One region of the Pseudomonas sp. Ost2 genome, then DNA from elsewhere that is predicted to be linked to it. Evidence: predicted binding sites of a transcription regulator. Region 1 holds the regulator's gene; the other holds the start of a gene.
What was found. The regulator FliA, encoded in region 1, starts transcription of late flagellar genes. The targets are predictions, from matches to a motif close to CTAAAGTTTNNNNNNNNNNNGCCGNTAA.
Positions count from the first base shown of each region.

Region 2: a site for FliA is predicted at 2,438-2,465, ahead of KI243_RS06785 (methyl-accepting chemotaxis protein). Genes of this name have one in related genera too.

Region 1 is NZ_AP021904.1:5,367,440-5,372,000, forward strand. It holds gene KI243_RS23480 (chemotaxis protein CheA) at 1-1,451, opposite strand, end outside; gene KI243_RS23485 (protein phosphatase CheZ) at 1,466-2,254, opposite strand; gene KI243_RS23490 (chemotaxis response regulator CheY) at 2,277-2,648, opposite strand; gene fliA (RNA polymerase sigma factor FliA) at 2,823-3,563, opposite strand; gene fleN (flagellar synthesis regulator FleN) at 3,560-4,393, opposite strand; gene flhF (flagellar biosynthesis protein FlhF) at 4,515-4,561, opposite strand, start outside.
Region 2 is NZ_AP021904.1:1,563,288-1,567,848, forward strand. It holds gene KI243_RS06780 (CoA transferase) at 1-143, opposite strand, end outside; gene KI243_RS06785 (methyl-accepting chemotaxis protein) at 212-2,350, opposite strand; gene KI243_RS06790 (YbaN family protein) at 2,540-2,947, opposite strand; gene KI243_RS06795 (biliverdin-producing heme oxygenase) at 3,091-3,699, opposite strand; gene KI243_RS06800 (TonB-dependent receptor) at 3,843-4,561, opposite strand, start outside.

The sequences.
Region 1 (4,561 bases):
ACCAGCGGGTCGGCCAGGGCCTCGACAAGGTTCTTGTCGAGGTCGGTCTCTTCACCCACCAGTTCCAGGTTGATCTCTTTCTTCAACTGCCGGGCCAGGTCGCGAACCAGGCGCGGGAAGCGGCCGAAGACTTTCTTGATCGGCTGCATGCGGGTCTTCATCACCGCGGTCTGCAGGTCGGCAGTCACCACGTCGAGGTTGGACACCGCCTTGGACATGGCTTCGTCGCCGCTGTTGAGGCCCAGGCGCACCAGACGGTTACGCACCAGCACCAACTCGCCGACCATGTTCATGATCTCGTCGAGGCGTGCGGTATCGACCCGTACGGTGGTCTCGGCTTCACTGGCTGGCTTTTCCGCCGCCGCTGCCGCCGGAGCCCGCGCGGGGGCAGGCGCAGCAGCAGCAGCAGCAGCGGGCGCAGGCGCTGGCTTGGCCGGCTCGGCCTTGGCTTCCACCTTGGCCGCAGGCGCCGCAGCCGGCTTGGCGGCGGCCGCTGCCGGTGCTGCCACAGCCGCCGTGGTGCCACCCGCCACTTCGGAGAACTTGCCCTTGCCGTGCAACTCGTCGAGCAGGGATTCGAACTCGTGGTCGGTGATCAGGTCGCTGCCCGCTGCCGCCGCGCTATCCGGGGCTTTCGCCGCCGGCGCGGAAGCCGCTGCCGCGTCGAGGGCGTCGACCTTGAACGAACCCTTGCCATGCAACTGGTCGAGCAGGGCTTCGAATTCGTCGTCGGTGATATCGGAGCTTTCCGCCGTCGAGGCCGGTGCGGCCGCCGCGCTCGCCGCTGCGGCGGCTTCGGCGGCAATAGCCTCGGGGGCGAACTGGCCCTTGCCGTGCAACTGATCGAGCAACGACTCGAACTCGGCGTCGGTGATCTCGTCGCTACCCGCTTCGGCGGCGACCGGGGCTGGCGCCGCGGGCGCCTGTGCCTGTTCCTTGACCGCGTTGAGCGAGTCGAGGAGCAGTTCGAATTCATTGTCGGTGATGTCGCCGGAATCGCTTTCGGCGACCGGCTCGACGACCGCTTCCTCCACCACGGCAGCCGGTGCTTCACCAGCAGCGGCCGGCTCCGCCAGGCGCGCCAGGGCGGCCAGCAGTTCCGGGGTGGCCGCGGTGATCGGGCTGCGTTCGCGGACTTCGCCGAACATGCCGTTGACCGCGTCCAGCGCTTCCAGGACCACGTCCATCAGTTCCGAGTCGACGCGACGCTCACCCTTGCGCAGGATGTCGAACACGTTCTCGGCGATGTGACAGCACTCCACCAGCTCGTTGAGCTGGAGGAAGCCGGCGCCCCCTTTTACAGTGTGAAAACCGCGAAAAATGGCATTGAGCAGATCCGCGTCATCCGGGCGGCTTTCCAGCTCGACCAGTTGCTCGGACAGTTGCTCAAGAATCTCGCCGGCCTCAACCAGGAAATCCTGAAGGATCTCTTCATCGGCGCCGAAGCTCATGTGTATGGGTGCTCCTAGAATCCAAGGCTGGAAAGCAAATCGTCGACATCGTCCTGACCGGACATAACGTCTTCACGTTTATCGGCATGAATCTGCGGACCTTCACCCTTTGCCATCTGTTTTTGTGGATCTTTTTCCGCGAGGATGGCTTCGCGGTCATGTTCGATACCCGCAAAACGATCCACCTGGCTGGCCATCAGCACCAGTTTGAGCAGATTGCTTTCGACTTCGGTGACCATCTGCGTGACGCGCTTGATCACCTGGCCGGTAAGGTCCTGGTAATCCTGGGCCAGCAGGATGTCGTTGAGATCGCTCGATACCGCACGGGTCTCCTGCTCGCTGCGCGAAAGGAAACCGTCGACCCGCCGGGCCAGTGCGCGAAACTCTTCGGCACCGACTTCACGCCGCATGAAGCGACCCCAGTCGGCGCTCAGGGCCTTGGCTTCCTCGTTCAGGCCACTGACCCGCGGGGTCGCGCTCTCCACCAGGTCCATGGTGCGATTGGCCGCCGCCTCGGTCAGCCTGACCACATAGGACAGGCGCTCGGTGGCGTCGGTGATCTGCGAAACTTCCTCGGCTTGCGGCATGGTCGGGTCAATCTGGAAATTGACGATCGCACTGTGCAGCTCGCGGGTCAGCTTGCCGACTTCCAGATACAGGCCGCGGTCACGGGTCTGGTTCAGCTCATGGATCATTTGCACCGCATCGCCGAAACGGCCTTTTTCAAGGCTGTCGACCAGTTCACGGGCATGTTTTTTCAGGGTCGATTCAAAATCGCCCAGTGAAGATTCGTTGTGCTCCATAGCGCCCCCGTGGCGGACTTCATCAACCGATGCGTTCGAAGATCTTTTCGATCTTCTCTTTCAGCGCCTGGGCCGTGAATGGTTTGACCACATAGCCGTTGACGCCGGCCTGGGCGGCTTCGATGATCTGCTCGCGCTTGGCTTCGGCCGTGACCATCAGGACCGGCAGGTGCTTGAGCTTTTCATCGGCACGCACGTGGCGCAGCAGGTCGATGCCGGTCATGCCGGGCATGTTCCAGTCGGTGACCAGAAAGTCGATGCTACCGCTGTTGAGGACCGGAATGGCGGTAGTACCGTCATCGGCCTCGACCGTGTTGGTGAACCCGAGGTCACGCAACAGGTTCTTGATGATCCGCCGCATCGTTGAGAAGTCATCAACAATGAGGATTTTCATGTTCTTGTTCAATTCGACCTCCAAGCAGTCTTAAACGCGTTTCAGCACCTGAACGCGCTGTTCAATCAATTCGGCACAACACTCGACTACTGCATGGAAACCACAACCGGCCGAGCCGCCGACACACCGTCAAACGCTGCATCGGTCTCGTTCGCAGTGTCCCCACACTGCCTGTCAACGCGCTCGCCACTCTCCCAAACGCCCCCGCAAGCGGGCCGCGCACTGGCTGTGTAACTGGCTGACTCGCGATTCGCTGACCCCCAGTACCTCACCGATTTCCTTGAGGTTCAGCTCCTCGTCGTAGTACAGCGCCAAGACCAGTCGCTCACGCTCCGGCAAATTGGCAATCGCATCCGCCAGCGCCGCCTGGAAGCGTTCATCCTCCAGATCGCGTGACGGCTCGAGATGAGCACTCGCGCCATCCTCGTGCAGCCCTTCATGCTCGCCGTCCTGCAACAGGTCGTCGAAACTGAACAATCGGCTGCCCAGGGTATCGTTCAAAATCCCGTAATAATCATCGAGACTCAATTGGAGTTCGGCTGCAACCTCGTGATCTTTAGCGTCACGACCGGTTTTCGCTTCAATTGCCCTGATTGCGTCACTGACCATACGGGTATTGCGGTGTACCGAACGGGGTGCCCAGTCGCCCTTGCGGACCTCATCGAGCATCGCGCCGCGAATCCGGATACCGGCATAGGTCTCGAAACTCGCACCTTTGCTGGAGTCATACTTGGTCGAGACTTCCAGCAGGCCGATCATGCCCGCCTGGATCAGGTCCTCGACCTGCACACTGGCCGGCAGCCGCGCCAGCAAGTGATAGGCGATCCGCTTGACCAGAGGCGCATAACGCTCGATCAACTCATACTGGCTGTCACGCGACGACTTGGAATACATGCGATAGCCACTGGCAGTCATAGCACTGGTCCCGCACTCGTCTGATGCACCAGACGTTCGACGAAGAACTCCAGGTGCCCGCGTGGGTTGGCGGGCAACGGCCAGGTGTCGACCTTCTGGGCAATGGCCTTGAACGCCAGGGCGCATTTCGAACGAGGGAACGCTTCGTAGACCGCGCGCTGCTTCTGCACGGCCTTGCGTACGCATTCATCGTAGGGAACGGCACCGACGTATTGTAGGGCTACATCGAGGAAGCGATCCGTGACCTTGGTCAACTTGGCGAACAGATTGCGACCTTCCTGGGGGCTCTGGGCCATGTTGGCCAGCACGCGGAAACGGTTCATGCCGTAGTCGCGGTTGAGCAGCTTGATCAGGGCATAGGCGTCAGTGATCGAGGTCGGCTCGTCGCAGACCACCAGCAGGACTTCCTGGGCCGCGCGGACAAAACTGACTACCGAGTCACCAATACCCGCAGCGGTGTCGATCACCAGCACATCGAGGTTGTCGCCAATATCGCTGAACGCCTGGATCAGGCCGGCATGCTGGGCCGGGCTCAGGTGGACCATGCTCTGGGTGCCGGAGGCGGCCGGCACGATACGGATCCCGCCCGGCCCCTGCAACAGCACATCACGCAACTCACAGCGCCCCTCGACCACGTCGGCCAGGGTGCGTTTGGGGGTCAGCCCCAGCAGGACGTCGACATTCGCCAGCCCCAGGTCGGCGTCCAGCAGCATGACCCGCCGGCCAAGCTCAGCCAGCGCCAGGGACAAGTTCACTGACACGTTAGTCTTCCCGACGCCACCCTTGCCGCCGGTCACCGCGATCACCTGTACGGGATGCATGCTGCCCATGTTCTCTTCTTACCTTGTCTTGCTTAGACGGAAGGCCACATAACTGGCTGCGCGTTCCCGGAGGGAACTAATGCCTGGCAGACCATCGATGTAGGTGCATTGCAACGTCTTCATGATTACCTCAACCCACTCGTTTGGACGGGCTGTGGTAGATGTCAGCGAACATAT
Region 2 (4,561 bases), 3.6 Mb from region 1:
ACCGCTGCGCCGGCGGCGGCGAGGCTGGCGCTGGCCAGGTCGGTGACGGCGAAGGCCGAGGGCAGGGCGCCGCGTTCGGTGAAGGTCGGGGAAGAGCCTGGCAGTTCCAGTGCGGCTTGAATGGACTTCAGCAGATCAGTCATTGAAAAGCCCTCCATGAGAAGGGCCATTGCACCGCAAATTCCCGCTGCTGTCGATGTTTCCAGAGTGGCTATACGCGGAACTGATCCATCAGCTTCATCTGGTGGTTGGCCAGGGCATTGAGCTGGCTGCTGACCTGCGCCGACTCATCGGCCTGCCCGGTCAGGGTCTCGGTCACGCTACGGATCGCCGAGACATTGCGGTTCACTTCCTCGGCCACCGCGCTCTGCTGTTCCGCCGCGCTGGCGATCTGCAGGTTCATGTCGCTGATCACGGTCACCGCGTCGCTGATCTTGCCCAGGGCCTGCACCGCCTGCTGGATTTGCCCGGCGTTGCTCTGGGCCTGGCTCTGGCTGGAGTGCATGGTCGCCACCACGCCACGGGTCGCGCTCTGGATCCGCTCGATCACCAGGCGGATCTCTTCCACCGAGTCCTGGGTGCGCTTGGCCAGGTTGCGCACTTCATCGGCCACCACGGCGAAGCCGCGTCCGCTTTCCCCGGCCCGTGCCGCCTCGATGGCCGCGTTCAGGGCCAGCAGGTTGGTCTGCTCGGCAATGCTGCGGATCACCTCCAGTACCGAACCGATCTGCTCGCTGTTGACCGCCAGGGCTTCGACTTCGCCCACGGCCTTGCTGACTTCATCGGCCAACTGGTTGATATCGCGGGTGCTGCGCTCGATGATCGACATCCCGTCCCTGGCCGACTGATCCGCGCCCTTGGCCGCCTGGGCGGCGTTCGAAGCACTGTTGGCGACATCGTGGGCGGTGGCGCTCATTTCGTTGGAGGCGGTGGCGACCTGGTCGATTTCGCGGAACTGGGTCTGCATGCCTTCGCTGGTCTGGCGGGCGATGGCCGAGGACTGGTCGGCGGTACTGCGGGCATCGACGATGCTCTGCTTGATCTGGGCAATGGTCGGTTGCAGCTTGTCGAGGAAGCGGTTGAACCAGCCGACCAGCTCGCCCAATTCATCTTTCTTGCTGTAGTCCAGGCGCTGGGTCAGGTCGCCGTCGCCGCTGGCAATCGCCTTGAGCATCGCGGCCACGCGGTTGATCGGCCGGGTCACGCCGGAGGCCGTCAGCCAGATCAGCAACAGGCCGACCAGGCCGGCGACGGCGGCAATCAGCAGGGCCTCCAGGGTGCCGCGGGACTGCGCTTCATCGAGGACCTTCTGCAGTTTCACCGAGTCGGCGAGCAGGACCTTTTGCGGCAGGTCGATCACCACGCCCCAGGCCTTGGCCTCGGCAATCGGACTGACCGGGTAAACTGCGCGGATCAGGTCGCCCTGCTTGAGGATCTTCGCCCCGCCGCCGGAGACGGCCTGGAGCACGTCCTTGCCTTCGCTGCCGAGGACGTCGCCGATGTTCTTGCCGACCGCCGCCGGATCGCCGCTGAAGCCGGCGAGCACGCCGCTGCCGGAAACGATCAGCATGTTGCCGGCACCGTTGAACAGCTCGCGGCGCGAGTCGTTGGCGGCGGCCTGCAGGGAGTCCAGGGCGATGTCGATGCCGACCACGCCGATGACCTTGCCGTTGCTGACCAGCGGCAGGGAAATGGTGGTCATCAGCACCAGCTTGCCCCCCACGGTGTCGGCGTACGGGTCCAGCAGGCAGGTCCGCTTGTTGTCGCGTGGGCAGGTGTACCAACTGTTGTAGGGCGTACCGCTGAGGCTGAGGGTGGTCTTGTTCATGTCGTCCTCGACCATCACCGTATTCAGCGCCTGGCCCCCGGCGCGACTCCAGTAGCTGGCGAAGCGCCCGGCTTCGTTGGCGCCGCGCGGTGCGTCATTGAGGAATTCGCCATCCTTGCCATCGAGGCCGTTGGGCTCGAAGGCCAGCCAGACACCGAGCACCCTGGCGTTGCGGTCGAAAGCGGTCTTGAGGCTCTGGTTGAGATCCTCGCGCAGGGCCGCGGCCGGTAGCGCATGCCTGTCGGCCTGGCTACGCATATCGTTGATCTGGTCGGCCAGGGCGGTGATCACCAGCAGGCTTTCGCCGAAGGTCTTCTGCAGGCGCACGGCCTGTTCGGCGGCCTTGGCCTGGAGCAGGTCCTGGACGCTGGCGATCAGCATCTGGCTGCTGGAGGACTCGGTCAGCGCGTTGCTCTGGCGAGTCTGGTAGACATTCATGCCGACAATCAGCCCCACTACGCCAAGCAGGCACAGGCCGGACAGCAGGACGATTTTCAGGCGGATGGAGAGGGCGTCGAACATAGGCGTACTCGCGAGATGGAAAAGGGGGAAGACAGGCGAGTCCGGGCCGACTCCTGTTCGCCAACTCCATCCGGCGCTATTCCTGCAACATCGGCTACAGGCCTTGTTACATGAGGCTTTGCCGATGAGCGGTGGTCGCAAACGGTTGCGTGGGAAGATCCAGCGGAGAGTACGGATGCGGCAGTGTTTTCAGGGTTGCCCGGCGACCGGCAGGTGCTCGGGACGGGACCAGATCCACAGATTGCCCAGGCTCATGCCGGCGATGGCCAGGTAGATCGGCCAGCCATGTTCGAGCATCACCAGCATCAGGGTGGCGCAGAGCAACATGCTGACGGTGGCGCTGATCTTGGCCCGGCGGGCGATGATCTTGCCATTGCGCCAGTTGCTCAGGATCGGCCCGAACAGGCGGTGGTTTTCCAGCCAGGCACTCAGGCGCGGCGAGCTTCGGGTGGCGGCCCAGGCGGCCAGCAGGATGAACTCGGTGGTGGGCAGGCCGGGCACGACAATGGCGATCAGGCCGATGGCGAGGCTGACATAGGCGAGCACGCCGAACAGGATGCGCGCGAGTTTCGAGGACGAGGGTGTTTTGCTGGTCATGGCGTCGATTGTGGTGCGCTGGGCAAAATGGCTCAAGCCTTGGTGCAATGCCGTTCGTTCAAGGCGTGTGCCGCGGAGCGGATTCTCGTGGCGAGCGGGCGGGCCCGCTCGCCACGAGGTAGCGTCCACCGGGGACTTTCGCATCAGGCCAGTTCGGGCGCCGTGGCGTAGGCCTGTTCCAGCAGCACGGTGAAGCGTACGAAGGCATCGATGGCGCCTTTTTCCACCGCGGCTTCCTCTTCGGCGCTGAACTCCAGGCCGTCGAGGGTCTTGATGAAGCTCTTCCAGCCTTCGGCACGACCACCGGCCGGCTCGCCCAGGTGACGGGCACCGAAGGTTTCGCTCAGGCCCAGGCCAACGGCACGCTTGATCAGGAACGCCGCACCGAGCTTGGAACCCTCGGAGACAAAGATCCAGCCCAGCGCTTCGGCCTTGCTCGGGTTGTGCACCGCACCGGCGACCGGTGCCGGTACTTCGGTGTCCAGGTCGGCGAGGTCGGCCTTGGCCTGTTCGGCACGGCAGCGGGCCGGCAGGTCCGGGACAATGGCGATCAGTTCGGGATCGTTGTACAGGGCGACCAGTTCCGACTGGAACAGGTACTGGGCGACGACAAAACGGGCGAAGTTGGCCTGGGTTTCGAACGGCGCATGGGCCTTCACCAGATGATCGAGCCGGGTGTGCGGCTCGTTGGTGATCTGGTTCAGGCGTTGGGAGCGCAGGCTCGGGCGCTGGGTGTTGTCCTGGGAGGTCATTGCGAAGTCCTTGGGAATGAGAGGCGCTTTCAATTGCTACACAAATAGATAGACGAATCAGAAGACGCGCCACAGTAAAAAAACCTCACCCCGCCGTTGCATATCGCGGCGGGAGAGGTGTGCAGGGGGTCAGGTGCGCAAGGTCAGATGTCCCAGATCAGGTTGACCGAAAAGTTGCGCCCCGGAGCGGTCAGGCGGTCGAGGTTGGCCGGGCTGACGGCACCGGCTTCGCCGACACCGTCGTAGCCGCGCACGTCATCCCAGTTCCAGTATTTCTTGTCGGTCAGGTTGTACAGGCCGGCATTGACGGTCACATCGTCGGTCACCTTGTAGAAGCCGGTCAGGTCGAACACACCGTAGCCCGGGGTCTTGAACTGCTTGCTGCTGGTCAGGCCGTCCGGGGCGTTGAAGGTGGTGTCATCGACCCGATCCTTGCGCTTGACCAGGGTCCAGCTCAAGAGCGCGCCGTAGTTGTCCTGGTCGTAGCCGAGGCCGAAGACGCCGGTGAGCGGGTTGACGCTGTTGATCGGCTCGCCGGTGTCATCGTTGCGACCGTAGGTATAGGCCACCGAGCCCTGGGTGTAGAGCCCCTGGGGGGCACCGAAGTGGTCCAGGTCCAGGCGACCCTTGGCTTCCGCGCCCTTGATGGTGGCGTGCTTGATGTTGTTGGTCTGGAAGGTCAGCTCGCTGTAGCCCGGGGCGACGGCGTCTTCGTTGATGAAGTCGCGGTACTTGTTATAGAACACCGCCACATCGAAGGAGCCGGCGTCGAACTTGCCGCGCAGGCCGGTTTCGTAGCTCTTGCTCTTTTCCGGCTCCAGGTTCGGGTTGGGCTCGACGTTATAGCCGGAGGTGCTGTTCT